DNA from 3 places in the Hydrogenophaga taeniospiralis genome. Region 3 is predicted to be linked to each of the others. Evidence: predicted binding sites of a transcription regulator. Region 3 holds the regulator's gene; each other region holds the start of a gene.
The links. The regulator LexA, encoded in region 3, represses DNA repair genes until DNA is damaged. The targets are predictions, from matches to a motif close to ACTGTATNNNNATACAGT.
Positions count from the first base shown of each region.

Region 1: a site for LexA is predicted at 5,416-5,433, ahead of recA (recombinase RecA). Genes of this name have one in related genera too.
Region 2: a site for LexA is predicted at 2,128-2,145, ahead of imuA (translesion DNA synthesis-associated protein ImuA). Genes of this name have one in related genera too.

Region 1 is NZ_JAHBAG010000001.1:568,618-576,049, reverse strand. Features, by position in the region: gene KIH07_RS02655 (DNA topoisomerase III) at 1-2,267, shown strand, start outside; gene KIH07_RS02650 (sensor histidine kinase) at 2,289-3,764, opposite strand; gene KIH07_RS02645 (response regulator transcription factor) at 3,901-4,569, opposite strand; gene KIH07_RS02640 (MarR family winged helix-turn-helix transcriptional regulator) at 4,821-5,333, opposite strand; gene recA (recombinase RecA) at 5,477-6,592, shown strand; gene recX (recombination regulator RecX) at 6,629-7,075, shown strand; gene argC (N-acetyl-gamma-glutamyl-phosphate reductase) at 7,079-7,432, opposite strand, start outside.
Region 2 is NZ_JAHBAG010000001.1:4,903,572-4,911,003, forward strand. Features, by position in the region: gene KIH07_RS23485 (Y-family DNA polymerase) at 1-1,300, opposite strand, end outside; gene imuA (translesion DNA synthesis-associated protein ImuA) at 1,245-2,099, opposite strand; gene KIH07_RS23495 (hypothetical protein) at 2,249-2,929, opposite strand; gene KIH07_RS23500 (hypothetical protein) at 3,244-3,684, shown strand; gene KIH07_RS23505 (Hsp70 family protein) at 3,896-5,152, shown strand; gene KIH07_RS23510 (aldose 1-epimerase) at 5,153-6,094, opposite strand; gene KIH07_RS23515 (SMP-30/gluconolactonase/LRE family protein) at 6,292-7,281, opposite strand; gene KIH07_RS23520 (SDR family NAD(P)-dependent oxidoreductase) at 7,404-7,432, shown strand, end outside.
Region 3 is NZ_JAHBAG010000001.1:3,280,020-3,287,451, reverse strand. Features, by position in the region: gene KIH07_RS15740 (ExbD/TolR family protein) at 1-396, shown strand, start outside; gene lpxK (tetraacyldisaccharide 4'-kinase) at 411-1,487, shown strand; gene KIH07_RS15730 (Trm112 family protein) at 1,526-1,732, shown strand; gene kdsB (3-deoxy-manno-octulosonate cytidylyltransferase) at 1,729-2,523, shown strand; gene adk (adenylate kinase) at 2,670-3,326, shown strand; gene lexA (transcriptional repressor LexA) at 3,542-4,228, shown strand; gene KIH07_RS15710 (hypothetical protein) at 4,364-4,744, shown strand; gene KIH07_RS15705 (D-2-hydroxyacid dehydrogenase family protein) at 4,862-5,869, shown strand; gene KIH07_RS15700 (hypothetical protein) at 5,946-7,432, opposite strand, start outside.

The DNA.
Region 1 (7,432 bases), 2.7 Mb from region 3:
ACTGGGAAATCCACGGCTCCTTCCTGGCCGAGGCCGGCGAGTACCCGGGCAAGTGGTTCGATCCCAACTTCAAGAAGCCCACCGGCGAGGATGCCGACCCGGAGCAGCGCGCCGACCGCGTCTGGAGCCAGCGCGAGGCGCTCGCCATTGCCGACGCGGTGCGTGGCAAGGCCGCCAGCGTCAAGGAAGAAAGCAAACCCACCACCCAGGCCAGCGGCCTGCTGTACGACCTGACCAGCCTGCAGCGTGAGGCCAACGGCCGCTTCGGTTTCTCGGCCAAGACCACGCTGCAGCTCGCGCAAAGCCTGTACGAGCGCCACAAGGCCCTGACCTACCCGCGGACCGATTCGCGCGCCCTGCCCGAGGACTACCTGCCCACGGTGAAGCAGACCTTCGAGATGCTGGCCGGCAGCGGCATGAAACACCTGGCGCCGCACGCCCGGACCGCGCTCGATGGCGGCTACATCCGCCCGAGCAAGCGCATCTTCGACAACAGCAAGGTGTCGGACCACTTCGCCATCATCCCGACCTTGCAGGCACCGAGCGGCCTGTCCGAGGCCGAACAGAAGCTGTACGACCTGGTGGTGCGCCGCTTCCTCGCGGTGTTCTTCCCCAGCGCCGAGTTCATGGTGACCACGCGCATCACGAGTGCGGTGGGTCACCACTTCAAGACCGAAGGCAAGGTGCTGGTCAAGCCGGGCTGGATGGCGGTCTACGGCAAGGAGGCCGCCGAAGACGTGGTCGACGCGAAAGAGGGCGACAAGGGTCAGAACCTGGTGCCGGTGCGCGAAGGCGAGACCGTGCGCACCGAATCCGTCGAGACGAAAGGCCTGAAGACCAAGCCGCCCGCGCGCTATTCGGAAGCCACGCTGCTGGGCGCCATGGAAGGCGCGGGCAAGCTGGTGGACGACGACGAGCTGCGCGAAGCGATGCAGGAAAAAGGCCTGGGTACCCCGGCCACGCGCGCGGCCATCATCGAAGGCCTGCTGACCGAAAAATACATGCTGCGCGAAGGCCGCGAGATCATCCCCACCGCCAAGGCCTTCCAGCTCATGACGCTGCTGCGTGGCTTGGGCGTGGAAGAACTGTCCAAGCCCGAACTCACCGGTGAGTGGGAGTACAAGCTGGCCCAGATGGAGCACGGCAAGCTCAGCCGTGCCGCCTTCATGGGCGAGATCGCCGCCATGACCGAACGCATGGTGAAGAAGGCCAAGGAATACGACCGCGACACCATCCCCGGCAACTACGCCACCCTGCAGACGCCCTGCCCCAACTGCGGCGGCGTGGTGAAGGAAAACTACCGCCGCTACGGCTGCACCGGGGCCGACGGCAACAGCGAAGGCTGTGGTTTCTCGTTCGGCAAGTCGCCGGCGGGCCGCACCTTCGAGCCCGAAGAAGCCGAAACCCTGCTGCGCGACAAGAAGATCGGCCCGCTCGAAGGTTTCCGCTCCAAGGCGGGCTGGCCTTTCGTGGCCGAGATCGTGATCAAGTTCAGCGAAGAAGACCAGAACTGGAAGCTCGAATTCGACTTCGGCGACGACAAGAAGAACGAAGAGACCGGCGAACTGGTCGATTTCAGCGGCAGCGAGTCGCTGGGCGCCTGCCCCAAATGCGGCGGCGCGGTGCACGAGCACGGCGCCAACTACGTCTGCGAAAAGTCGGTGCCCACCATGGCGCAGGCCACGCCAAGCTGCGATTTCAAGAGCGGCAAGATCATCCTGCAGCAGCCGGTGGCGCGCGAGCAGATGCAAAAGTTGCTCGCCACGGGCAAGACCGACCTGCTCGACAAGTTCGTCTCCATGCGCACACGCCGCGCCTTCAAGGCCTTCCTGGCCTGGGACAAGGAAGCGGGCAAGGTGAACTTCGAGTTCGAGCCGCGCACCAGCAAATTCCCGCCGCGCAAGACGGCGGCCGGCGCACCCGCGCGCGCGGCCACGGGCAAGACCGCGCCCGCGAAGAAGGCGGCGCCGGCCAAGAAGGCCGCGGCCAAGAAGACGCCGGCGGCGAAAACCCCCAAGGCACCACGCAAGACCACCGCGGCCAGCGGCAAACAGCCCAGCGCCGCGCTGGCGGCCGTGATCGGCGAAGGCGCCGTTTCGCGCCCCGAGGTGGTGAAGAAGTTGTGGGACTACATCAAGGCCAACGGCCTGCAGGACGCGACCGACAAGCGCCGGGTGAACGCCGACGCCAAGCTGCGCCCGGTGTTCGGCAAGGACCAGGTCACGATGTTCGAGATCGCCGGCATCGTGGGCCAGCACTTGGAATGACCCCGCGCTGAGCGACCGGCCCTACTCCTGCGGCGTGGTTCTGCGCGGCGCGAACCGCACCGAGGCCCGCAGCCCCGGGTTGGGGCGGCCGGGCTGGGCGTCGTCCATGTGCACGGTGGCGCCGTGCTGCTGGGCGATTTCGTGCACGATGGCCAGCCCCAGGCCGGAGCCGTCCACGTTGGTGCCCAGCGCCCGGTAGAACGGCTGCAGCACGAACTCGCGCTCGTTCTCCGGGATGCCCGGGCCGTCGTCTTCCACCTGCAGAATCATCACGCCGCTGAAGCGATCGACCAGCATGCGTGCCGTGACCACCCCGCCCCGGCCTGCGTAGTTGATGGCGTTGTCCACCAGGTTGCGGACCATTTCTTCGAGCAGGGTCGGGTTGCCTTCGATCAGGCATTCCTGGGGCACCTGCTCGGGGCCTTCGTAGCCCAGGTCGATGCCGTGTTCCAGCGCGCGTGGCACCGATTCGCGCACCACGTCCGTGACCAGCCGCGCCATGTCCACGGTGCCGCTGGGCAGGGTGCGGCCCGTGGTTTCGGCGCGCGCCAGTGCCAGCAACTGGTTCACCGTGTGGGTGGCGCGCGAGCTGGCACGCGCGATCTGCTGCAGCGAGCCGCGGATTTCTACCGGGTCGGTCTCGCGCTGGGCCAGCTCGGCCTGCATGCGCAGGCCCGCCAGGGGGGTCTTGAGCTGGTGCGCCGCGTCGGCCAGGAAGCGTTTCTGCGTCGTCAGCGAGGCCTTGAGCCGCGTCAGCAGGTCGTTGATCGACGAAACAAGCGGCGCGACTTCCTGCGGGATGAACGACTCTTCGATCGGGCTCAGATCGTCGGGCTTGCGCGCGCGGATGCGCTGCTCCAGCTCGTTGAGCGGGCGGATGCCGCGCACCAGCGCCAGCCAGACCAGCAGCACCGCCAGCGGCAGGATGACGAACTGCGGCACCATCACGCCCTTGATGATTTCGGTGGCCAGCGTGGAGCGTTTGCCCTTGGTTTCGGCCACCTGCATCAGCACCAGCCGCTGCATGCTGTTGTTGCGCGAGAGCCAGGTGTAGGCCACCCGCACCTCGTCACCGCGCACGATGTCGTCGCGCAGCAGCACCCGCCCGGGTTCGGGGGTTTCGTTGTCGCGCGGCAGCGGGAAATCGCTCTCGCCGCTGATGAGCTCGCCGCGCGGGTCCAGCACCTGGTAATAGACCAGATCGCTGTCGTCCGCGCGCAGCAGGTCGCGCGCCTGCGGCGTGAGGTTGAACGTGACCCGGCCATCGTTGCTGACCACGAACTGCGTGAGCGCCTGCAGGTTGAATTCGAGGGCGCGGTCGAAGGGCTTGCTGGCAATGCCCTGCGCGACGAACCAGGTCAGCGCCAGCGACAGCGGCCACAGCAGCAGCAGTGGCGTGAGCATCCAGTCCAGGATCTCGCCGAACAGGCTGCGCTGCTCACGCTGGAACAAGCCGAAGGACACCGGGCCGCTGTCCTGTTTGTTTTCTTCGGACATGTCAGCCGCAATGTTTCAACGCAGACCGACGCGGCGCGAAGTGTCCGAACCCAGGGCACCGTGGAACCGGCTTCGCCGGGCCACAGGTGCCGCCCCCCCAGGGGGGTGACGGGCTGCAAGCCCGGCGCAGGGGGGATCAGATCTTCTCAAGGCAATAGCCCAGGCCGCGCACGGTGGCGATGCGGATCGGCCCCTTTTCGATCTTCTTGCGCAGCCGGTGGATGTAGACCTCGATGGCGTTGTTGCTCACCTCTTCGCCCCACTCGCACAGGCGCTCGACCAGCTGGTCCTTGCTCACCAGCCGCCCGGCGCGCTGCAGCAGCACTTCGAGCAGGCCGAGCTCACGCGCCGAGAGCTCGATCATCTTGCCGTCGATGGTGGCCACGCGGCCGGCCTGGTCGTATTCCAGCGGACCGTGCTTGATGGTGTTGGTGCTGCCGCCCATGCCACGGCGCGTGAGCGCGCGCACCCGCGCTTCGAGCTCCTGCAGCGAAAACGGTTTGGCCATGTAGTCGTCGGCGCCGTAGTCCAGGCCCTTGACGCGTTCCTCGATGCTGTCGGCTGCGGTCAGGATCAGCACCGGCAGCGCCGAACCGCGCGAGCGCAGGCGCTTGAGCACCTCCAGCCCATGCAGCTTGGGCAGGCCCAGGTCGAGGATCAGCAGGTCGAACTCGTTGTTCGTCATCAGGGCCGCGTCGGCCTCGCTGCCACTGGCCACATGGTCCACCGCCGCGCCGGCCGCTCGCAGACTGCGCAGCAGGCCATCGGCCAGGACCTGGTCGTCTTCGGCAATCAGGATGCGCATGAATGTCTCCTGGGGAGCGGGCGCGAGCGCCTTGTTATCGGGTCGGACGGGCCGGTTCGGACGCGTTCCGCTGCGTGTGCCCCATGCCGGCCAAAGGGGATCGGTCCATTTTAGTTCTCCATGCTGCCAGGGCATCACCCGCTGCGCATGAAACGACGCACAAGCCGAGGGCGGCGCGGAACCGCCTTGGTCGGGCCGCTGCAGGTGCCCCCTTCGAGGGGGTGGCGATCGCAGCCCGGCGCGGGGGTGTTTCACCGGAGCTGGCGCGGGGCGGGCTCCGCCGCCTCCGAGCCGTAGGCCTCCAGGCCGAGCGCCACCACGGTGGCCACCTCGTCGCCGACCTGGGCGCGGAATTCCGATTCGGCCTGCGCCACGGCCCGCCTGAACCCCTCCAGCCAGAGCAGGCCGGTGTCGGTGAACACGATGCGCCGGGCCCGGGCGTCCAGCGGGTCGGCCTCGCGCCGCACCAGGCCCCAGGCGTCGCACTGCGTCACCAGGTCGCCCATGGCCTGCTTGCTCATGCCGGCCAGCCGCGCCAGCTCGGTCAGGCGCGAGCCCTGCAGGCCGAGGTGGCGGGTGATGTGGATGTGGGCCGCCCCGACCTGCGCGCGCGCCGCCAGATGGGACAACGCCAGCGGCACGTTGGGGTCGTGCGCCATCAGGTGCAGCACGCGCTCGTCAAAGCGGCGCAACGCATGGCCCAGCAGGCGACCCAGGTGGCCAGCGCGCCAGCGGTCATCGGGCAGTAGAGGGGGCGGGGTCATGTTTGCAAATGGTAAGGCAAACTGACGATATTTTGATGTTTTATTTTTCAACATCGCTGTAAACTGCTGTTCAAGCATCCAGCCTGTACACAAAAACACATTCTGGAAGCGAACACCCACTCACACGCTCAGGAGCCGTCACCATGGACCCCATCACCAAGCCCAATCCCCTCAACAGCGAAAAAGCCAAGGCCTTGCAGGTCGCGCTGGCTCAGATCGAGAAGCAGTTCGGCAAGGGCACGATCATGCGGCTGGGCGAGGGCGAGGTGATCGAGGACATCCAGGTCGTGTCCACCGGCTCGCTGGGGCTGGACATCGCTTTGGGCGTCGGCGGCCTGCCGCGCGGCCGCGTGATCGAGATCTACGGCCCGGAATCCTCCGGCAAGACCACGCTCACCCTGCAGGCCATCGCCGAGATGCAGAAGCTCGGCGGCCAGTGCGCCTTCGTCGACGCCGAACACGCGCTGGACATCCAGTACGCGCAGAAACTCGGCGTCAACCTGCAGGACCTGCTGATCTCCCAGCCCGACACCGGCGAACAGGCCCTGGAAATCGTGGACAGCCTGGTGCGCTCCGGCGCGGTGGATTTGATCGTGGTCGACTCGGTGGCCGCGCTCACGCCCAAGGCCGAACTCGAAGGCGAAATGGGCGACTCGCTGCCCGGCCTGCAGGCCCGCCTGATGAGCCAGGCGCTGCGCAAGCTCACCGCCCACATCAAGAAGACCAACTGCATGGTCATCTTCATCAACCAGATCCGCATGAAGATTGGCGTCATGTTCGGCAGCCCCGAGACCACCACCGGCGGCAACGCGCTCAAGTTCTACGCCTCGGTCCGGCTGGACATCCGCCGCACTGGCACGATCAAGAAGGGTGAGGACTCGATCGGCAACGAGACCAAGGTCAAGGTGGTGAAGAACAAGGTCGCCTCGCCGTTCAAGACCGCCGAGTTCGACATCCTGTTCGGCGAGGGCATCAGCCGCGAGGGCGAAATCCTGGATCTGGGCGTGTTGCACAAGGTGATCGAAAAATCCGGCGCCTGGTACGCCTACAACGGCGAAAAGATCGGCCAAGGTCGCGACAACTCGCGCGAATTCCTGCGCGAGAACCCCGAACTGCGCGTCGAAATCGAAAACAAGGTCCGCACCGAGCTGGGTGTGCCGCTGCTGCCGGTGGAGGAGGCGCCCGCGCCCGCCAAGGGTGGCAAGGCCGCCAAGGCGGAGAAGGCCGACAAAGCCGACGCCGCTGCCGCACTCGAATGATGGGGCGCACCCGCTGCCCGCCAGCGGGGTTCGACCATGGGGTTTGACCAGATATCGCTCAAGGGCCGGGCCCTGCGCCTGCTCTCGGGCCGCGAACATTCGCGCGCCGAGCTGCAGCGCAAACTGCAGGTCCATGAAACCGAGCCCGGCGAGCTGGCCCGCGCGCTGGACGAGCTCGAGGCCAAGGGCTTCATCAACGAACAGCGCGTGCTCGAATCCGTGGTGCACCGCCGGGCCGGCAAGATGGGCGCGATGCGGGTGCGTCAGGAGCTCCAGGCCAAGGGGCTCAGTGCAGAGGCGGTGGCGCGGGCGGTGGCCGAACTGCAGGGCTCCGAGGTGGAGCGCGCGCGCGAGGTTTGGCGCAAGAAATTCGGCGCGCCACCTTCGGACGCGGCCGAGCGCGGCCGGCAGATGCGCTTTCTGGCATCGCGCGGTTTTGGCACCGATGCGATCCGCCGCGTGGTCAGCGGCGACGAAGACTGACGGTTACAAGCCGAGCATCAGCTGCAGGTTCTGCACCGCCGCTCCGCTGGCGCCCTTGCCCAGGTTGTCCAGCCGCGCGATCAGCACCGCGTGGCGGTGCGCTTCGTTGCCGAACACGCGCAACTCCAGCCGGTTGGTGTCGTTGAGCGCGGTGGCGTCGAGCTTGCCGTTGTCGGTGGCCGGCTGCACGCTGACCCATCCGCCCGCTGCGGCGCTGGGCGCGTAGTGCGCCACCAGCGCTTCGTGCAGGTCGGCCAGCGTGGGTTGACCGGGCAGCAGGTCCAGGTGCAAGGGCAGCTGCACCAGCATGCCCTGGCGGAAATTGCCCACCGATGGCACGAACACCGGCCGGCGCGA
Region 2 (7,432 bases), 1.6 Mb from region 3:
CATAAACACCATGTAAGTACCACGCAGGCGCCTCGTCCAGACGCGTCTGGAACACCCACAACACGCCCGCCTGCTGCGACTGCGCGACCCAGTAGTCGCGCACCACGTGGCGAATCTGCCCGGTGGCCTCATCGCGGTCCCACCAGCCGCCGTCCACCCGCTGCGGGCCGGCGAGCAGTTGCAGCTCGCCCTGGTAATACGGCCGGTTGCCGCGCACCAGCAGCTTGAGCGGCGCGCTCAGGATGAAGCCGGGCTGCGGCAGCTCGCTGGCCATGGCGGGCTTTCGGGGCAAGGGTTCGGCGGCCGACTGCCAGCGGCACATCCACTCGGGCCGGTGGTCTTCGCACAGCACCGGGCGCAGCACACGCTGCGGCCCCAGGCGCGCGGCCAGGCGCTCCAGCACCAGGTGCAGCGTCTCGCCCTGGCGCACGGTGTCGGGCAGCAACGAGGCGCTGGTTTCTTCCAGCGGCATCACGGTGTCGGCCGTCAGCACCAGATCGCCCACCGGGGCCAGCAGCTCCACCCGGGCCAGGTGCTCACCGAGCAGGCGGCACAGGTGCTCGATGTCGCGCGTGGGCTCGGCCGTGCGGATGGTGATCTCGCCGCCCTCGCCCGCGGCCTTCGAGCGCATCGCGTCGTGCGCCCAGCGCAGGGTGAACGCCGTGGTGCCGCTGTGGCGCGCGGCGAGCCAGCCACACAGCGAGAGCAGCAGGCGGCGCGCGCCGAACAGCAGGGCCGGGGCATCGTCCACGCGGAACATCAGCTCCAGCCGCTGCGCGAAGCGCTCGGGCAGCGCGATCCAGCGGTGCGCCTCGGGTGCGCGGCCGTAGGCCTGGTCGATCGCGGCGAGCAGCTGCTTGTCAAAGCGCCGGCCGATGCCGCCACGCGGCAGGCGCCGCACGTCGCCCAGGCTGCGACAGCCGATGTGCGCCAGCGTGAGGCGGTGCGGGCGCACGGCGCTGAGCGTTTCCATCGGCAGGGCGTCGAGCAACACGTCCAGGGGTTGGTGAAAACCGTCTTCCACGCCGGCACGCGCCAGCGCCAGCGCGGCCAGGCTGTTGGGCGCCCAGGCGACCTGGCGCACCCCCAGCTCGGTGCCCTCCGAGACCACGCGATCACACAGCGCGCGCCAGCCGCCAAACAGGCGCACGCTGGCCGCCAGCTCCATGACCACAGCTTCGTCGGCGACAGCAACCCGGGGCGTGAATTGAAGGGCCCAGATCGCCAGCGCCTGCAGCGCCGCGTCAGTGGGCGAGGCGGTGTCGTCGGGCGCCGGCAGCAGGAGCGCTGACCAGAGCATGGCCGGCCTCACGGGAAAAAGGCGACGGGGCGGTCTGCGGCGCCGGGTCGCGCGGCAGCAGGGTGCTGGGCTTCTGCAGCCGCGGCGTCAGGATGGCCTGCAGGCCGCCGGGCACCGAGGGCAGGCGCAGCGTGGTCTCCAGCGGCGGGCCTTTGCGTTTGAACACGTCGACCAGCAACTCCCAGTCCACCCCCACGCGGGCGAGCAGGCGCAGCGGCGCGGCCGACGATTCGTGGGCCGCGGTGGCGGGCCGGCACAGAAACACCGGCCCCTCGCAGCTGGACGCGAGCACCTGCAGGCGGCGCACCTGCTCGGGGCGCGCCTGGGGCAGCCAGGCGATCAGGGCCCCGCAGGCGTTGGCCTTGACCAGTTGTTCGGCCGACCACAGGCGCTCGGACGCGGTGTCGGCCTGCACCCAGACCAGGTGGCGCTCGGTGATGCCCTCGAACCGCAGGCCCGGCAGATGCGGCTGCCGGGGCGGGCCGACCGCCACCACGCTGCGCCCGGCGGCGCAGACCTGGCGCAGCAGCGGGCCGAGCAGGCGCCATTCCAGGGTGCCGCTCTGGGCGCTCAGGATCTCGGTCACCGCGTGGCCGGGCCAGCCGCCGCCGGGCAGTTGGGCGTCCAGCGCGGCAAAGCCGCTGGGCGACACGGCCGACACCGGGCTGCCCAGCTGGTCGCCGCGCCAGAGCGCCGCCGCCACGGCCGCCGGCAGCTCGCCGGGCTGGCGCGCCGGGCGAGAGGGGCTGGGGGTGGCGGCCAACGGGTCGTCGGCCTGCCAGGCGGGGGCGGCTTGCATGGGGTGGGGGCGCTGGGGCGGCTAAAATACTGGTTATGTGTACAGTATATGAAAGCCCGGAGGCTGTCCAGCGGCGGCGCCCCATGCCCGGGCCAGCACCACGGGCGCCGGGCCCGCCCGTCGGAGCGTCTGGGCGACGGCCCCAGCCGCTACTGGATCTCGGGCACCGTGGCCGAATGGGAGAGCGCGTAGAGCGCGTTGATCTGGCCCGGGCGGGCGCCGAGCTTGGTCAGGTTGTCTTCGGAAAACAGCGTCTGCGCCAGCTCGCCCAGCATCGTGGCGTCGTACCCGCAGGCCACCAGCACCCAGTCCGCCGTCTGGTCGGCTCCGCGGATCTTCTGCTCCGTGGTCGTGGCGATGGGCGGTGCCTCGTGCCGCAGCAGATGCACGCCAGCCAGGCCCGGCAGCCCCATCCATTGGGCCATGCGCGGTTTCAGCGCCGCCAGCAGCTCGGCCCCGCGCCCGCTCGCGGGCGACAGCCGCACCGTGAGCGCCTGGCGGGCCACGCCCGCGCCCCGGCTCGCCAGCACGCGGCACTGGCTGCGCACCATGTTGCGGTGGTGCGGCATCATCTTGGCCGACCAGGGCGACGGCGCGTTCAGCGAGGTCAGGTAGGGCGGCGACGACAGGATCTCGTGCGACGCCAGTTCGTACATCACAAAAATGCCCTCGCCCCCGTCCGCGCTGGTCCAGCGGGAGGCGCGGTGAAAGCCGGGAAGGCCCAGGCGCTCGGGAAAGTGTTCGTGCGAGTGCCAGTGCTCGAATTCCGCCCGCATGTCGGCGGCCATGTCCCACCACATCGCGAGGCAGGCTTTTCCGAGAAGAGACATACCGGTCCTCCGGTTGTGAAGTGGCGGTGAAGGAAGCCCTTCGCACACGGCATCCGTCGCGTCCCGCACAAGGTTGAAAGGGGGTTGGATGCCCATCATGCCATCGCCCACCGCGGCGGGCGATCCCGCGCTGGGACCACCGGACCTCCCGATGGGCGGTCGCCCCACCCTCGCGGGCTTGATCTGGCGCAGCACATTGGATAGGCAAAGGTCTATGCTGCATGCACAGACCCCCTTCCCAGGTCTGAGGCGCCCGTTTTAGTGTCGGCTGCGCTCAGGCACAGCCCCCTTTGGTTTTTCAACAGGAGATGTCCATGAACTCGCTCAAGACCCTGCTCGCCGTTTCAACCCTGGTGCTGCTCACCGCCTGCGCGGGCCCCGGCAGGCCCGGCTACGGCCCGAGACACGCCGCCATGGCCACGCCGGGAGCCCCGGCCGCCCCGATGGCGGCGATGCAGGACCGCATGAAAACCATGCAGGCCATGCGCGACAAGATGATGAACGCCAAGACCCCGGAAGAGCGGCAGGCGCTGATGGCCGAACACATGAAGACCATGCACGAAGGCATGGAGACGATGAAGGGCATGCAAGGGATGAAGGGCATGGGGGGCATGGGCATGGGCGGCATGGGCCAGGGCATGCCCGCCGATCCGGCGCAGCGCCAGCAGATGATGGAAATGCGCATGGACATGATGCAGACCATGATGGAAATGATGATGCAGCGCATGCCCGCTGCACCGGCTCCGGCCAAATGAAGCCGTCATGAAGCCGTCATGAAGCCGTGATGGCCTTGGTCATGGGCAAGGCCCTGCGGCGGCGCGGCGCCACCCGCTGCGCCGACTGAGGGGCGGGGCACCCCGCCCCACAAGCTGGCAGAATCCCCCGTCCTCACGGGCTCGCCACCGCGGCGGCCCGTTGGCCCGGCCGCGCGCCGCGCCCGCCCTTCTGCCCCCTTCCCCGCTTCCCATGACCTCTTCGCCCCAAGGCACCCTCGGCATCGATTTCGGCACCTCCAACTCCGCCATGGCCTGGGCCGACGCCCGGGGCACGGCGCGCCTGATACCGCTGGAGGGCGAGGCGGTGTCCATGCCCACGGCGGTGTTCTACAACGCCGAAGACCACCAGACGCACTTCGGGCGCGACGCGGTGGCGCAGTACCTGGCCGGCACCGACGGGCGGCTGATGCGCTCGCTCAAGAGCCTGCTGGGCAGCCCGCTGCTGATGGAGAAAACCGAAGTCAACCACCAGCAGATCAGCTTCCAGGAGATCGTGGCCACCTTCCTCGCGGCGCTGCGCGAGCGCGCCGCGCAGGCGCTGGGCGGCGTGGCACCCACCCGGGTGGTGATGGGGCGGCCGGTGCACTTCGTGGACGACGACCCCGAGCGCGACGCGCTGGCCCAGCGCTCGCTGCTGGAGGCGGCGCAGTCGGTGGGGTTCGAGCAGGTGTCGTTCCAACTGGAGCCGATCGCCGCCGCGCTGGACTACGAACGCCGCCTGGTGCGCGAGAGCCTGGTGCTGGTGGTGGACCTGGGCGGCGGCACCTCGGACTTCACCGTGGTGCGCCTGGGGCCGCAGCGCATGGCGCTGGCCGAGCGCGGTGCCGACGTGCTGGCCACCACGGGCGTGCACATCGGTGGCACCGACTTTGACCACCGGCTCAGCCTGGAGCAGGTGATGCCGCTGCTGGGCTACCGGCACCTGGGGCCGCAGCGGCGCGAGGTGCCCAGCCGCGTGTTCTTCGACCTCTCCACCTGGCACCTGATCCAGTGGCTGTACCTGCCGCGCGCTCTCAGCCAGGCGCAGGCGCTGCGTGTGAACTACAGCGACACGCGCCTGCACGAGCGGCTGATGAAGGTGCTGCGCCACCGCGAGGGCCACCGCATCGCCCACGAGGTGGAGCAGGCCAAGATCCGCTGCTCGCAGCAGGGCGAGCGCACGGTGGTGGACCTGTCGGAGGTGGAGCCGGCCTTGAGCGCCCCCATGGGCCCGGCCGACATGCAGGAACACCTGGCGGCCCTGCTGGCGCGCACCGTGGCCTGCGCGCGCGAATGCGTGCAGCGCGCCGGCCTGAACGACGGCGCGCTCGATGCGATCTACCTCACCGGCGGCTCCTCGGCCCTGCGGCCGTTCCAGCAGGCGCTGCAGGCCGAGTTTCCCGGTGTGGCCCTGGTCGAAGGCGACCTGTTCGGCGGTGTGGCCTCGGGCCTGGCGTACAGCCCGTGATCAGCGCGCGCCTGCCGGCGCCTCGGCCGGCAGGGCGCCCCAGCGCCATTGCACGTTGAGCGCAAACGCCTCGCCCTGCGCCAGCACGCGCAGGCCCGGCTGGCCGGGCAGGTGGAAGGCGTCGATGGGCTGGGTGATGGGCTCGAAGCAGAACGCCGGGCCCTGCGGCGGCCGGTAGATCAGGCAGTAGTGCTGCGCGGCACCGCCGTCGCGCTCGAAGTCGGGCATGGCGGCGGTGAGCTGCAGGCCGCGCTCGGGCCACTCAATGCGGGCGCTGCCGCCCCAGCCGGTGTAGCCGTTGTCGATCAGGCTGCCGTGGGCCGACACGCCCTCGTTCAGGTTCCAGCCGGGCGGGAACTGCGTGGTGTGCGCCACGGGCATCGGGTCGTCGCCACACAGCCAGACGCCTTGCACCGGCGCGCTGATGCGTGTGGCGGGTGTGCGCGGAAACCAGGGGTGCACGCCGATGCCGTAGGGCAGCGGCTGCGCGCCCAGGTGGCGCACCTCCACGTGCTGGTCCAGCCCGCCGTCCAGCAGCCGGAAGGTCTGCACGGCTTCGTAGTCGTAGGGGTTGCCCTGGAAACCCTGCGAGCGCAGCGTCATCACCAGGGTGTCGTCGGCCGGCTGCGTGAGCGCCCAGGGCTGGAGCCAGCCGTCACCGTGGATCGGGTAGGGCTCGCCCGCGCGGTTGTTCCGCATGGGGTGGAACTGCCCGTCGTGCGTGAAGCCACCGCCGCCGATGCGGTTGGACCAGGGCACCATGGGGAACGAAGCCAGCTGGTACAGGTCCGGAGTCACGCCGTCCCAGGGCCGCCAGAGGTCCAGCGGGCCTTCCGGGCGATCCAGCTGCCAGGCGGCCACGCTGCCGCCCAGCGAAGGCACCAGCCCCAGGCGCTGCCCCGCATGGTGCAGCCAGACGATGGGGTGATGGGTCTCGGTCATCGGTGCGCTTTCTTTCAAAGGTTTCAAAGGTGAAGGTCAACAGGTATCGACGTTCCATGGTGCCGGAGCGCTACACCCCAACGCATGAAGCGGTGCCATCCAAGGACACCGAGGAACCGCCCTTCGACAAGCTCAGGACGTGCCTCTGGTGTCGCCCCCTTGAGGGGGTCGCGCGAAGCGCGGCGGGGGGGAGCCATCTACCCACCAAAGAGGTTGGCGGGCAGGCCCGGGGCGTCCACGGAGACGGCGAACAGGCCTCCGGCCAAGGGCTCGGCGGCGAGTTGTTCGGGCGTGAGGCCGGTGCGCGCGGTGGAGATGAACAGCGTGCGCAGGTCCGGCCCGCCAAACGCGCAGTTGGTGACGTGGCTGGTGGGCAGCATCACGCGGCCGAGCTCCTGGGCGGTCACCGGGTCGTGGCAGCTCACACAGGCGCTGCCCCAGTGCGCGATCCAGACCCGGCCCAGCGCGTCGGTGGCCATGCCGTCGGGAAAGCCGTCGTCGGGCTCGAAGCGGTTCCAGAGCTGTTTGTTGGTCAGGGTGCCGGTGGTGGGATCGCAGTCGTAGCGGTAGGTGCTGCCATTGAGCGTGTCGTTGAAATACAGACACAGGCGGCCCTCGTCCAGCGCCCAGGTGGGGCCGTTGGTCACCACGAAGCCCTCGTCGTGGCGCGTGCATTGGCCGTCGGGGTCGTAGCGGTAGAGCGAGCCGGTGGGGGCTTCGCAGGCGAAGTCCATGCTGCCGGCCCAGAAACGGCCTTGTGCGTCGCATTTGCCGTCGTTGAAGCGGTTGCCGGGCAGCTCGGGCTCGGGCTGGCACAGGTAGCGGGGCTCGTGGTCGGTGGCGGGGTCGAACAGGGCAAAGCCCCGGCGCAGGGTCACGATCAGGCCCGGCGCGTTGGCGCGCTCGGCCAGCGCCGAAATCTCCTCGGCAAAGGTCCAGCCGGTGTGGTCGCCGCTGACCGGGTCCAGCCGGTGCAGCTGGCAGGCCAGGATGTCCACCCAGTACAGCGCCTGTTCGCGCACCGACCAGAGCAGGCCTTCACCCAGCTCGGCGCCCGCTGCCTGCAGGCAGCGCAAGGGCCCGACCACGGGCGCAACAAAGGCGCTCGCCGGGTTGTCCACGCCACCACTCACGGAAATACCTTCGCCCTGCTGGCTGGCTTGGGAAAGGTCGGGTGCTGCGCTCATCGTTGTCTCCGGTTGTTGTTTCTGCACATGTCCGATGAATGCCTCTTGACGGGCCGCATCTTATCAACGCAAAGTGATGCTTGGAACCGACATTTTTCTCATTGACTGATACACATATTGCTATGACAGATTTTTCAAGCACGCCCACCCC
Region 3 (7,432 bases):
ATCCCGTTCATCGACGTTCTGCTGGTGGTGCTCATTTTCCTGATGCTCACCACCACCTACAGCAAGTTCACCGAGCTGCAGGTCAACCTGCCGGTGGCCGACGCGCAGGCGCCGCGTGAGAATCCCAAGGAAGTGATCGTCTCGGTCAGCAACGATGGGCGCTACTCGATCAACAAACAGCTGCTCGAAGGCAACGGGGTCGAGATGCTCACGCGCGCGCTGTCGCTGTCGGCCCAGGACAACCGCGAGGCGGTGGTGGTCATCAGCGCCGATGCGGCGGCCACCCATCAGTCCGTCATCAACGTGATGGACGCTGCACGGCGCGCAGGCCTGGTTCAGATCACCTTTGCCACCCAGCAGTCCTCCGGCGCCAAGGCTGCCCGCGGCAAGTCCTGAGCCCCTCTCTCCCCATGAACCCAGGGCCAGCCGACCGGCAAGCGCGCTGGCTGGCTGCGGCGCAGGAGCGCGGCCCCCGGGCCAGGCTGTTGTGGCCGCTCTCGTTGCTGTACCGCGTGCTCATGGGCCTGCGGCGCTGGCTGTACGCCGTCGGCGTGTTCAGGCCCGGACGTCTGCCCGTCCCAGTGATCGTGGTGGGCAACGTGGTCGTGGGTGGCGCGGGAAAAACCCCCACGGTCATCGCGCTGGTGCAGCACCTGCGTGCACTCGGTTGGCATCCTGGTGTGATCTCACGCGGCTACGGCCGCCACAGTGAGCGGGTGATCGACGTCGGGCCAGACACACCCGCAGCGGACAGCGGCGACGAGCCCGCGCTGATCCGCCGCGCCACCGGAGTGCCGGTTTTCGTGGCCAGGCGCCGGGTTGACGCCGCGCAAGCGCTGCTCGCGGCGCACCCGCAAGTGAACGTGCTGCTTTGTGACGACGGGCTGCAGCATCTGGCGCTGGCGCGCGATCTGAGCATCGCCGTGTTTGACGAGCGTGGCACCGGCAACGGCTGGCTGTTGCCCGCCGGGCTGTTGCGCGAGCCCTGGCCCCCCGCCCCGGGCACACCGTTCAGCCCCGACCTGGTGCTGATTCAGCGCCGAGAAGACCATCCCGCCACCGGGGTTCCATCGACTGCGGGGGTGCCCGTGTTCCATGCGGTGCGCCGCTTGGCGGACCACGCCGTGGGTGCTGGCGATCAGCGGATATCCCTTGAGGCGCTTCAAGGCCAGGCCCTGACCGCCGTGGCTGGCATTGCCCGACCCCCGGTGTTTTTCGACATGCTGCGCGCACGCGGACTCACGCTGACCCGTGAGGTGGCGCTGCCCGATCATGCGGATCAGGCGGCCTACGAAGCCCTGCTGACACCCCCGGCCACCACGGTGGTGTGTACCGAGAAGGATGCGGTCAAGCTGTTTGCCCTGCGTCCCGACGGTGCAACTCAGGTCCGTGCCGATGTCTGGGCGATACCGCTGGAACTCGCGCCCGAGCCCGCATTTTTCGCCGCCGTCGATGCGCATCTGGCTCGTCTGAAAACCCGGCACTGAGACGCATGGCCCGTGCCGGCCGCGACTATCATCGCGGCATGGACACCAAACTGCTTGAACTGCTGGTCTGCCCGGTCACCAAAGGCCCCCTGATCTACGACCGCGAGAAACAGGAACTGCTCTCACGCAGCGCGCGTCTGGCCTATCCGGTGCGCGATGGCATCCCTATCCTGCTCGAACACGTGGCCCGCACCCTGACCGAGGAAGAAGCGGCCCGTCCACCGGCTCCCACACCGCTTCCATGAGCCGCCCCGCCGAGAACACGGGCTTCACCGTCCTGATCCCGGCCCGGCTGTCGTCGAGCCGCCTGCCCGACAAGCCCCTGGCCGACATCGCAGGCCTGCCCATGGTGGTGCGCGTGGCCCAGCGCGCGCGGTTGAGCCACGCCACCCGCTGCGTGGTGGCCGCGGACGATGCCCGCATCGTGCAGGCCTGCGAGGCCCATGGCATCCCGGTCCTGCTGACCCGCACCGATCACCCTTCGGGCAGCGACCGCCTGGCCGAAGCCTGCTCCCTGCTCGGTCTGGCCGACGATGAAACGGTGGTCAACGTGCAGGGCGACGAGCCACTGATCGAGCCCGCGCTGATCAACGCGGTGGCGGCCGAACTCCAGCGCCGCCCCGACTGTGTCATGAGCACCGCCGCGCACCCTGTGGACTCCATGGCCGACTTCCTCAATCCCAATGTGGTCAAAGTGGTGCTGGACCGGGCCCAGACCGCGCTGTACTTCAGCCGGGCACCCATCGCCTGGTGGCGCGACGGCATGGCGGCGCTGGATGGGGCTGCGCTGAACAACACCCTCCCCTCGCCGGCGCCGTTGCGCCACATCGGCATCTACGGTTACCGCGCCGGCTTTCTGCGCCGATTCCCCGGGCTGGAACCCGCACCACTGGAAATCACGGAGTCGCTGGAACAGCTGCGTGTGCTCTGGCACGGCGAGCGCATTGCGGTGCATCTGAGCCCGATGGCGCCCGGGCCCGGCGTGGACACCGCACAAGACCTGGAACGGGTCCGCGCCCTGCTCGGCGCACGCTGATTTCACGCTCAAAACCGGCCCGCTGGCTGTAAGCCGGGGCCCGGGATGCCCGTGCTATCCTCGACCGGTCGCCCCCGGCTCCCGGCCCAGGGGGCCGCCACGAGAGACACGTGGCCTCCGCATTGAAACTCTGAAAAAGGAACGTGATGAGACTGATTCTGTTGGGCGCTCCGGGTGCCGGCAAAGGAACGCAAGCCACTTTCATCTGCCAGAAATACGGCATTCCCCAAATCTCCACGGGCGACATGCTGCGCGCCGCCGTCAAGGCCGGCACGCCGCTGGGCCAACAGGCCAAGGCCGTCATGGAATCGGGCGCCCTGGTGAGCGACGATCTCATCATCAATCTGGTCAAGGAACGCATCGCCCAGCCCGACTGCGCCAATGGGTTCCTGTTCGACGGTTTTCCCCGCACCATCCCGCAAGCCGACGCCATGAAGGCCGCCGGCGTGAAACTGGACTACGTGCTCGAAATCGACGTGCCGTTCGACGCCATCATCGAGCGCATGAGCGGCCGCCGTTCGCACCCTGCCTCGGGCCGCACCTACCACGTCAAATTCAATCCGCCCAAAGTGGCCGGCCTCGATGACGTGACCGGTGAGCCGCTGATCCAGCGCGAGGACGACAAGGAAGAAACTGTCCGGAAGCGCCTGGAGGTCTACAGCGCACAAACCCGCCCGCTGGTGGACTACTACAGCAACTGGGCCAAAACCGATGCCGCTGCCGCGCCCAAATACCGCGCCATCAGCGGCATGGGTTCGGTGGACGACATCACCACCCGCGCCTTTGCGGCCTTGTCGGCGTAAGTCCGACACCACCCCGCCCCAAGCCCGGCCCGACGCCGGGCTTTTTGTTGTCCGCTCTCTTTTCAATCCTCGCTTGCAAAGACTTTGAAACTGGTTAAAAATACAGCCACTGGATAAGAAGACAGTTCCATCCGACACCATTCGCGCCGGAGCTGCTTTCCGCCCCTTTTGCTGCACATTCCTGCCTGCGCCCGACGCCCTACAAGAGGTATTCCATGATCGAGTCTGCGTTCTATCCGCCCAAGCTCACGGCCCGCCAGCAACAGATTCTGGAACTCATCCAGAGCGCCATTGCGCGCACCGGCGCGCCACCCACCCGGGCCGAGATCGCCACCGAACTGGGGTTCAAGTCGGCCAATGCGGCCGAAGAGCATCTGCAGGCACTGGCGCGCAAAGGCGTGATCGAGCTGGTCAGCGGCACCTCGCGCGGCATCCGGCTGCGCAGCGAAGACCTCCAGTCCATCAACGAATCGCGTGGGCGCCAGATGACGCTGCCCCTACCCAGTCTGTCGCAGTTGATGCTGCCCCTGATTGGCCGTGTTGCGGCGGGCTCGCCCATCCTGGCCCAAGAACATGTCGATCAAACCTACCATGTCGAACGCAGCCTGTTCCAGCACACGCCCGACTACCTGCTCAAGGTACGCGGCATGTCCATGCGGGACGTGGGCATCATCGACGGCGATCTGCTCGCCGTGCAGGCCACCAAAGAGGCCAAGAATGGCCAGATCGTGGTGGCCAGGTTGGGCGACGATGTGACCGTCAAGCGCTTCATGCGGCGCCAGCATTTGATCGAGCTGCACGCCGAAAACCCGGACTACAAGACCATCGTGGTCGAACCGGGCGAACCCTTTGAAATCGAAGGCCTGGCTGTCGGCCTGATCCGCAACAGTTTCCAGATCTGACCCACCGGGTCCATGTCGCCTCAGCAGGTGGCGGGCGTTTGGCCGGGCTCGTGAAATTTACGGGCCCGGCACATCCCTGCGCTGGCGGCCCCACTCGCAATCCTGCCTGTGTTCAACCCCTTTTTGGAGTTTCGCATGGGAATCCGCTTCACCACCAACACCTGGCGCGCACCGTTGCAGTTGATCGACTGCTGGTTGCCGGCTGCCCCACAACGCCCGTCCACACCGCGCACCATGTCGCAGGTGGTGCGGCATTTCACCCGCGCAGGCTGGCTGGGCCGTGCCATGGATGTTTCGGCCCCTGCCGCCAACAACCGCATGGCCACAGGCAACAGAGCCATTCAGCCGCCAGTTGCCCACCGTGCCTGTCACGTGCGAGTGCTCCGTTCGGACGGCGCATCCGCCAGCGACCGCAACAGTCCGCGCCTGGTGATTTCGGGCCGCATCAGCGATGTGTGCGCCGAACTCGACCGACTGGCCGCGCTGGAGCATCAAGCCGAGACCCGCCCCACCTGAGCCGAGATCGGTTCCGCCGCCCCCGATCTTTGCCGCATCCTCGCTGTGTTGATCGGGGCCAGATCGCAGGGCATGTTCCGGTGCGGTAAGGCATGACCATGCGGGCACAATAGCCCCATGAATATTGTGATCCTCGATGACTACCAGGACGTGGTCCGCAAGCTGCGTTGCGCCGAAAAGCTCGAGGCCTATCCGGCCAAGGTCTTCACCAACACCGTCAAAGGCGTGGGGCAGCTGTCCATCCGTTTGCGCGACGCCGACGTGCTGGTGTTGATCCGGGAGAGAACCCAGATCACCCGCCAACTGGTCGAAAAACTGCCAAAGCTCAAGCTCATCGCGCAGACCGGTCGGGTCGGTGGGCACATCGATGTCAATGCCTGCACCGAACGGGGCATTGCCGTCGCCGAGGGCGTGGGCGCGCCCTTTGCCACGGCCGAGTTGACCTGGGCCCTGATCATGGCCTCCATGCGGCGCATTCCCCAGTACGTGGCCAACCTGAAGCATGGCGCCTGGCAACAGGCCGGCCTGAAGTCGTCGTCCATGCCTGTCAACTTTGGGGTGGGCATGGTGCTCAGAGGCAAAACCCTGGGGGTCTGGAGCTACGGCCGCATTGGCCAGCTGGTGGCCGGGTACGGCCGGGCCTTTGGCATGCGGGTGATCGTGTGGGGCAGCGAGGCCTCAAGGCAGCGGGCCTCGGCCGATGGCTACGAAACCGCGAAAGACAAGATCGATCTCTTCGAGTCTTCCGACGTGCTGACGCTGCATCTGCGGCTGGGTGAAACCAACGCCTGCAGCGTCACGCTGGAGGACCTGTCCCGCATGAAGCCAACCTCGTTGCTGGTGAACACCTCCCGCGCCGAGCTTCTTGAACCCGAAGCCCTGCTGGCGGCCCTGAACCGTGGCCGTCCTGGCATGGCCGCCGTGGACGTGTTCGAGTCCGAACCGATCCTGCAGGGCCACGCACTGCTGCGTCTGGAGAACTGCATCTGCACGCCACACATTGGTTATGTCGAGCAGGAGAGCTATGAAACCTATTTCGCGTCCGCGTTTGACAACGTGGTCAGCTACATCAAAGGCACGCCGACCAACATCGTCAACCCGGGTGCGCTGCAGGTGCGCCGCTGAAGCATCGACGAACGCCGGGGATTCCCCCGGACATAAAAAACGCCGGACTGACCCAGCGTTTTCTTTTTTTCCGACGTCACTTCTTCTGGTCGGCCGGTTTGTTCTGCGACTCCCCGTCGGGGGGCATGAAGTCCAGAACCTCAAAATCGATCAGATTGCCCTCGGCGGCCTTGAACAAGGGATCACCGGGCGCAGGCACCGGTTGAGCGGACGGCTCCACCGGCGCTGCGATCTCGGGCAGTGAAGCCTCAAAGGCAGACACCTCGGCCAGTTCGTCCAGATCCACATCCAGCCCCAGGCGCGGTGAGATCGGTGGTGCCAGATCCAGTGGCTCGGTCTGGCGGTCAAACACAGACGCGGCCAGCGCCTTGCGGCCCGCTGCTTTGAGCGGTTGCATGGCCGTGTGATGAAAATCGTTGACGGGTTGAGGCGCATCCGGCTCGTGCTGGTTTATCTCCTTGGCAATCGCATGCAGCAACAGCAGCTCACGATAAGCCTCCAGATCGAAAACCTCGGCTTCCGTGTCGTTGTGCTCTTTGAAAATCGACTGTTCGATCACTTCCAGCACCTTGGGACCTGGCCACAGCGCCTGGATACGGCTGAACGCGGCCTCATACGCCTCCAGGCCACGGCTTTCATCGGTGTACTGATCAAACGGTGGTGCACCGGCGTTGAAAATGCGGTTGAACTCTTCGCGCAGCCCTTCGTAGTCCTTGCGACGGTTGAGCTTGTGGTACAGCTTGAACAGGTCCAGATAAGCCAGCGCGCTGGGCTCCTGGCTCTCAGTCAGGTGGTGGCGCAGCACCTGGATGGCCTGATCGTCCTCGCCCAGAGAGATGAAAAAATCGGCCTGCTGCTGCACATCGAACAGCTCTTCGGTCGCCACCGAACGGGAAACACCGATCAGACTCGGGGCGAACTCGCGTTTGTCCTTGGGCCTCAGTCCCGGCACGCTTTCAACACCCACCTCGGACAACGGGCTGTACTCATCGAACGAGGATTCCCGGTCAAGATTCAGATCGATGTCCAGGGACTCGTTCCTGGGAACGCCCGCGCGCACCACCGGACGCCTTTCGGCCTTGCTGGCGGCGCTGGGCGCCCACCAGGCTCTGGAAGCCTCGGAATCCGTGACCTGCCGGCCTTTGCGCCGCCACAGCATCAGCAACGCCAGCAGGGCCAGCAACAACAAGGCCCCGAGCAGGTACACCAGCCCGTTCAGATAACGCTGTGAACGGGCCTGTTCCAGGCGGGCATTGAGCTCGTTGATGACCGCTTTGCTCCGGGTTTCCTCCTCTCGCAGGCCCTTGGCCTCGGCCTCCAGCACCACCATCTTCCGGGCATCGCGCAGGATCTCCTCCGGCGACGCATTGATGGCTTTCCACAGCAAGCCGGCCGCGGCGCGCTCTTCCTCAGAAGCGGTCGGCTCGCTGAGCAGGGAGGGTGAAAGTCGGAGAACCGGATCGCGCTCGATGTTCAGGCTCAGGTCCAAGGGATCGAGTTGCAGACGCGGGCCGGTAGCTTGCGCGGGTTCCACCGGTCGACGCACCACGCTGGGGAGGCGGG